Regions from separate parts of the Paenibacillus sp. FSL R10-2734 genome, predicted to be linked through region 1. Evidence: riboswitches for the same ligand, from Rfam matches in the RefSeq annotation. Region 1 holds a riboswitch; the other holds the start of a gene.
What was found. Region 1 has a riboswitch for cyclic di-GMP ahead of NSS67_RS06060 (MucBP domain-containing protein). Riboswitches for the same ligand answer to the same signal wherever they lie in the genome.
Positions count from the first base shown of each region.

Region 2: it holds a riboswitch for cyclic di-GMP, as region 1 does, so the genes downstream of both, NSS67_RS00505 (anti-repressor SinI family protein) here and NSS67_RS06060 (MucBP domain-containing protein) in region 1, are expected to answer to the same signal.

Region 1 is NZ_CP150170.1:1,323,373-1,327,287, reverse strand. Features, by position in the region: gene NSS67_RS06060 (MucBP domain-containing protein) at 1-2,237, opposite strand, end outside; cyclic di-GMP riboswitch class I at 2,308-2,394, opposite strand; gene NSS67_RS06055 (iron chaperone) at 2,807-3,178, opposite strand; gene NSS67_RS06050 (TraB/GumN family protein) at 3,550-3,915, opposite strand, start outside.
Region 2 is NZ_CP150170.1:113,699-117,613, reverse strand. Features, by position in the region: gene NSS67_RS00510 (2-oxoglutarate dehydrogenase E1 component) at 1-815, opposite strand, end outside; cyclic di-GMP riboswitch class I at 1,286-1,370, shown strand; gene NSS67_RS00505 (anti-repressor SinI family protein) at 1,398-1,553, shown strand; gene NSS67_RS00500 (helix-turn-helix domain-containing protein) at 1,763-2,092, opposite strand; gene NSS67_RS00495 (TasA family protein) at 2,252-2,854, opposite strand; gene NSS67_RS00490 (signal peptidase I) at 2,948-3,535, opposite strand; gene NSS67_RS00485 (hypothetical protein) at 3,537-3,915, opposite strand, start outside.

The sequences.
Region 1 (3,915 bases):
GCTGGGCTCAGTTCTCGGTTACTACCTTTCTCGAGGTATTTCACCGTCACCTGCTGTTTCGCTGGTGTGTAGTAGAAGACAACTTCTTGCTTTGCATCCGTGGTGAAACTGTAGGTGATCTTCGCTTGATCCACTTGGTAGCCTGCGATTGCTTTCGCATCCAGTTGTATTGTTCCACCGGTTAAACCGTCAGAAACGGTCGCTAGGCTCAGCTCTCGGTTATTACCTTTCTCTAGGTACTTCACCGTTACCTGCTGTTTCGCTGGTGTGTAGTAAAAGATAACTTCTTGATGCTGATCTGCTGTAAATGTATATTCGTTCGTTGTGCTCCCAACTACGGAGTAGCCTGCTACATCCAATGCAGTTAGTGTCGTTTTCCCACCTGTTACACCGGAAGCATCAGTCGATGGTGCCACGTTCTGAGTTGTTCCTTCTAACAGATACTTTACTCTTACCGTTTGCGCATTTGCCTCATAATTATAGGTAATTGTAGTATCTTGATCTGGCATGTCACCTGTAACATGACCATTCGTATTAGTTAAACCACTACCTGTACTCAGAGTTACATCCTTCAACGTATATCCGTCAAATATCTTACTCTGAACATCTACTTGCTCGCCTTGAATTTTGTTTGCAGATGATACTGTATCCAAATCAACATTTCCAGCCTTGTATTCGACTTTTAATGTATGAGGTGCTTGAGTGTAACCGAACCATATAATCTGGCTAGGATCGCTAGTAGTTAGTGTTACATTCTCTGGACTACTTCCTTTAATCAGTTGATAACCCGCAACAACTTTAGGAGTAACCGAGTAACTCTTATCAATATCAAGCGCTTCTGTACCATTTTGTTTGAACGGGTCACTGTATAAAAGAGCAGCCTGATCAGGTCGATCAACGCGGACATTATTATCGTTGATTGGCTCACCGGCCGCATTGACTCGATACCCTTTAATTAATATTGACCCTTTTCCAAAGGTTACTTTTGGTACTTCGAAATTTTTGGAAGCAGGATTACCGTACACATCCGTATAATTCATCGTTGTAGTGCCATTTGTCGGATACAAATTATTAGGGTCCGATTTCTGATTAGAATCCCATTTCACAATGTAACTCATTGTTGCTGGGGTACCTTCGATAATATTGCCGATATCCCACTGAATCGTATCAGTTACAGAATCCCAGTTTGCTACACCTTGTGAAACTTTCGGATGAGTAGTGATATTATTGAACATTAGTCCCATAGGATCTGTGACTTTCGCGTTCTGCGCTGCATAAGCAATCTTACTCGATAATTCATTGAATACAGCTTTCAAATCAGCGCCGCTCGATGCGATATACCCCTTATCTTGGGTGTAAGTCAGAACGTTTGTTGCAATTGGATCATTAGCCACATCAAGTCCAATTGAATACATATGAATATCCTGATCTTGAGCTAATTTCGCCTCTGATACAGTACCAATGCCATTGTCTTTGACTTGGACTCCATCAACTGTATAAGAACTGAAAGTATAATTGCCTCCTGACCCAATACGACCACGAGTACTATAATCAAAATCCTTCAATGATTTTGTGAATGTACTACCTGATGGAAAAGTATAGTTCCCAGCATGTTTTGCCTTAAAACTATATGTTGGTTGTCCATCACTCAAGAGGACAATAAATTTATTGTTAGCCGAACTGTTCTTCAGCAGTTCACTAGCTTGATGGATCCCCGCTTGAATATTCGTACCTCCATTAGGGGATATATTATTGATTGCTGTATTTAACGCATCTTTATTGTTTACATCCGTAAAATCCGATATCTTGTTTGCAACATCTGAGAACGATATCACTGCAACTCTCGTTGTCGAATTTGGTTGAAGCAGTGAATCCACGAATTGGTTCGCAGCTGCTTTCGCTTTCGTCATTTTGCTGTTATCAGGCGATTTCCCATACGATTTACCACCAGTAGTACCAGGACCGTTATACGCCATACTCCCAGATTTATCAATAACCAAAACCACATCCGTAGTGGACTGTATATTCTTTCCTTCTACGGTCAGGGTTACTTCCCATTCCCCTTGCGTCTTAGTTGGCACAGCCGTCTTCGTCAGATTCACTGCACCTGCATCAGGCCATTTAAGATTATTCGGATCTGGATCAGCGCTCACTTGTGATGTAATAGGAATAAAACCAACAAGAAAAGAAACTACAATTAACCACGTAACTATTACTCTTAAACCTCTTCCAAGCATGTCTACCTCCTATGAGTTTATTTTTTAGCTCCTGAAGAGCACAAAAAAGCCCGACTGCAATATTCACGCTCATTGCAACCGGACGGTCATAGGTTAGTAACCAGTAGACTCCAAAGCTTTGCGACCTAACCTTTCAGTTAGTGTGCCAATAATTAAATTGTAGAATTTGCAGGCGTACATAGTTTCCATATATTGTCAGAAACTATTAATATGATAATTATAATATAGGCTCACAAACTAAGTCAATTTTCACAAATTGCATAAAGTAGATTTGAAATAAATAAATGGATGCCTTTTATTACTTCAAATTATTGGCTTCGCCTATATATGAATTCTGTAACTAATACAATAATTTGGTAGACAAAAGGTTTCTCAGCTACTAGAATAACGCTCTACTCTGCGAAATAATCAATGACCTTACGAAGAAACACAATCTGTGTTTACGTGAGGAACTCTTCATTAATAAATGTAGAAAAAGATTGCATAGCTGCTTCATAATCGAGTTTGGCAATTTCGTGAACAAGTAGACCGAATGCTGTCGTTCGTTTCAATTAGTGGTTATCTTTTTTTTATTTCCGCCAAAAAGTTGAACAGTCTGCCTTATCCAAAATATTAAACTCGATCATTTTCTCAAGTAATGAATAATCAACTGGATGATCCCACCGGATACGCATCAACTGCTTGGTGTAATCATAGCCAGCCTGCACAATTGCATCAGTAAAATGATTAATCCCTGCAATTTCAGGCGCAACAGCTATATGATGTTTGGATACGCTAAAGCCAATAATATATGTGTCGTGATCGGTGAACATGGGCTGATTCCACGCAACTTTTGGTTTTAAATCTGTGAATTTCCTTGATACCCAAGTCAAAACCTCTTCCATTCGCTCACGATGTTGTGGGTTATCAATTTGCGCTAAATATTCTGCGAAAACTTCCATCTCGTTCACTCCTCAAATATCGCCTTTTGTTCAGGCGTAGTTTGTTTACTTCTTCTTAAATATATACACAATCGGTATGTAAGCAAACCTCCGAGAAAACAAAGATAGCCTGAATTCGGACATTGAGTTCAAGTTGACTTTATTTTTCAAACATTTCAGAAGCAACTTGTTCCTATCTTAGCTAAAATCATTTTAGCCCACAATTTTTCACATCGCAATTTCAACATACACTGAAATGGAGAATTAACAAATGACGGATGCTAACCTTTCTGCAAAATGAGATTTTTCAAAGTATATGATCATTGGGCAAAAAAACCTGAAAGATCGAGAATTGACGCTCTCGACCTTCCGGGTTTTTGTACATCTTTAAATCACTGTAAGAATTGAATGTCATAGCCTTTAGATTTAAGTAAATCTAAAGTCATACCATTGACGACAAAGTGAGCCGATCCTACGACAACAAAGGAGGTATGCTGTCCTTCTTGCTCAAGCAATGCAGCTAGTTTATCCGACATATCCTTATCGCGGGAAATAGGTTCATCACTTAGTGATTGAGAATTCATCAACTTCGAAGTAGCTTCCAAGTTGCCTTCAATCCAATACTTCTTCATTTGCTCTAATTGCTGAGAATCATCTTCTTTACCTTTACCAGAGTTAATCATATCCAACATTTCATTCAAATCTTTTTCTTGATCAGCATCCGATGCATTAACGAACAATTCTGTTTGTTTCTTTAA
Region 2 (3,915 bases), 1.2 Mb from region 1:
TGAAACTCTGAAAATATAATATCATAAGGTTTGTTCAAAATATGTGCAAGAACGTTGAGACGGCCGCGATGCGCCATGCCCATTAGGATATGCTCTGCGCCGTCATGTGCAGCAGCACGTACGATTTCATCAAGCATCGGAACAAGAGCGTCATTGCCTTCCAGGCTGAAACGTTTTTGGCCCACAAAGGTCTTGTGGAGGAAGGTTTCGAATTGCTCTACTTGGATCAGGCGATTCAGTAGCTCTTTGCGTTCTGAATTATTTAAAGGTGCTGGTGAGCTTGTGGATTCTGCCTGTCTGTTCAACCATTTCAGTTCCTGTTCTTCATGTACATGCCCGAATTCATAGGCGATCGTCTTGGTATATGCCTGACGCATACGCTGAACAGCATCCCAGCCAGTATGCACATCATTCGGCGCATTCTCCCAAATGAGCGTGGCAGGTAGTGCAATCAGATCCTCACGAGTCAGCTCATAGGTTTCGAGCTCGAGATATTTAGCCATAGGATTGTGATCCCGCTCAAGCGGATCAATTTCAGCGGCCATATGGCCATATATACGAATATTAGCGATTAGCTTGGAAGCTCTTACTGCCTTTCTAAGCCATTCGGTGTCTCCCGAAATGCGAGGCTGTGGAGCCGGTTCGCTATCCGGTGTTAATGGTGGGGGACCCGAATTCGTAAAAAGCTCGCGATAGTTATTTTCTACGGTGGATGGATCTTTCACAAACTGTTCATATCTTTCTTGAATGTAGCCTAAATTGGGTCCGTAATACTTACTCCAAATGGATTCGTTATAGGGCTCTTTGGCTGCCATGAATACATCCTCCTTAACGGATGAACTCCATACGTGACATTTTGTGTCAACGCTTACTGGAGCTGTGATGATTGCGGTTTCATTTCTCATCTTATTGTGCTACTTTCCACACGTGTAATCAATTCATTCTTTCGTCCAATACGTTCGCAAAATGGTATGGGTTAGCTTGTTCTACTAAAAAAAGAGGTGTTCTTTACTATTACCCATTCTAAAGACCTACTAAAATGATTCTATTATCCTTAATTTTAACTAAATGAGAGGAAGGCATCATTATATTGGCTTAATTAATTTTTTGAATTGGACGGGTATCGTGATAATAGGACAGGAAATCCTAAAAAAAATCTTTTATTTTTTGCTTTTAACAGAGAAACTACTCAGAAATCGACACACTTTTCCACTTTACTATAGTATAATGTTATTGCAGTTAGCGTTTTCATATATTTTATAACCAGATCCTTTCGTGTAAAGGGTCCAGTAAAAGGTAAACCTGCCGAAAGGCAGGGGCACAAAGTCGCGGGTCTAAGGTAGAAATACTATGACAGCCGGATTGCCTGGGGACGTAAAATCTTAGGAGGAGATTTTTTGGACAAGTCCAACCAGGGAAGCAACAGAGAACAGCAGGTCATTGATGTAGACGTAGAATGGGTCCATTTATTATTAGCAGCTAAGAAGGCAGGCATAAAGGCAGATGAAATTCGTCGATTCTTTCACGAGAAGACTGTGCAAGCCGTGCAGTAATACATTTAGAACGTAATATACCGAAAAAGGGCACAGCGATAACTCGCTGTGCTCTTTTTCGGTATATATATGAGAGTATAAGTTTCATACCGTATATGATCATTATATTCTGCTAGAATATAAACGCCTTCGCGGTCCATGTTAGGAGGGCGAAGGCGTTTATGCTTGATAGTATGAATAGAAGAGGATCTTATCAGGTCAGATGTAGGTTAATCCTTCTGATCCAGGCGCCATTTCTGGTAGTCTAGAAACTCCTTGAATTCGCGTTTGCTTATGCCTGAGGCCATAGCTTCCTGCACCAATCGGAACCATTCCGAATCTAAAGGTGATTCCTCAGCATCATTAGGTTCTCCATAGAGTAAAGCGTGGATGGATACCTGAAGCGCGTCGGCGATCTTTTCGATAAACTGGATTGAAGGATTGGATTGGATGTTTCTCTCCACATTGCTAAGATACGACTTAGCAACATCCGCTCTGTCCGCAAGCTCAGATAGGGACAATCCCTTTTCTAGGCGGAGATGCTGGATACGTTGGCCCATATTTTGTGGCACTATGCTTACGCCCCTCCGTAATTTTTGTTATTAGTATAGCAAATATCAATAAATTCGACAAAGTTTATTGTAAAGAGAAAAGCAGCATCTACTTATCCGCTTTCCGGAATAAGAATCTGCTGCTCTTCGAATGGAAGACTTATTAGATTAGTAGTCAGTTCCTCTGCCTTGTTTACCGAAGAAATCCCAAGTCAGTGTCAATGTATCTTGTTGGAAAATGTTCTGATCTTTATTGTCTTCCACAAATTCGAATTTGACGGTAAAGGTGTCAGATGTACCTGCTTTAATACCGGATGCTTCACTGCCTAAGAACGGCACTTTCTCTACGAGATCTGGTGTTAAATTTTGTAATTCAGATAATGTTGTTTCATAAACTACAATATCCGGAATAATGTTACCGCTCTTGTCCTTATTTTGCAGAAATTTAACTTTAATGAATTTACCTAAATCAACACCGTTGTTGTTACCACCTACATCATTAACGTTGTACTTAGTTTTGAGAATAATAGAGCCAATATCGAGGGTGCCGTCATTTTTTAGTTTGAAATCTTTTTTGACAGTATCACCTGGCTTCAGGTTTGCAATATTTACGATAACAGAAGGATCGGAGTTCAAATCCAGTGTACCTGCAGCGAATGTAGCAGTGCTTGTTGCAGTGTCACTAAAGTAAGCGAAGGTTCCTCCACCAATCAATGATAAACCCAGTGCTGCAGATGCTACGCCAAGACCCAATGTTTTCTTGATACCCATAATTAAAATTCCTCCTCGGTTTTTGTGGTTAAATTTTATAAAATTTATATATTGTAACTTCCGGTTCGTAAGCGGAAGCGGACAATCAACTTATTACTGTATTTCTGTTGGGGGTGGAGAGGCAGGCAGTATGGCCGCGTTTTTCTTTTCGAGTGCAGCTACAGCCTTCCATGACGAATAGAGAGCATAGAGCAGGAGCATCAAGCCTGGTACGATCATGAGCACGACACTTCCAGCTTTGGAAACCGCGAAATTCATAGCGTAACCGACATAAGGTACGGTGACCCCGATATATTCAGCTACAACATTCGTTGAACTGGTAGGGTTCATGTCGGGCGCATCATTGTTATCGCCTTTCGTGCGATACATGGCTTCACCGGTAGCGTTATTCATTGTTGCTTCTACAACACGGTGAGTAATGAGCAGGTTTTCTTCATTTCTAAAGGTGATGACATCGCCTTTTTTGAAGCGATTCATATCTCCTCCGGGTTTTAAAGCGACAATCGATCCGGTCTGAATCCCTGGTTCCATCGAACCTGAGAGTACAGATTTGATTTGGTATCCGAAGAAGGCAGGTTCACCGCCGGATGCTTTAGATAAAACTACGGCTATTACCAGCAGAATGAAAATCACAAGCATGATGCTCGATAATGTATTGTTGATCATTTTTTTAATCCGCATATTATTCTCCACCTTTGTCTTGTTGAGCTTCCGAAGGAGCTGGTGTGGCTACCGGTGTGGAAGAGGTGTCTTCCGCCTTTGGCGTCTCCTGAGGAACCTTTTGCTGTGGTACATCTTGTGGAATCGTTGGCTCTTCGCCAATTTCCGGATCGACCGGGTTAGTGGCTGGGGCTTCAGGTTGTTCTTTATTTATGTTCTCTGGAGCAGCTTCACCTGTCGGTGTAGTCTCTTCCGTCTTTGCTTTCTCTGCAGCTTCAGCTTTTGCTTTTTCTTCAGCTTTCGCTTTGTCCTCGGCTTCTTGCTGCTCTTTTTTCTCCAGGGCTAAACGCTCTTCTTCTTTCTTCGCTTGTTCCAGCGCCTCTAGTCGGGCTTTCTCAAGC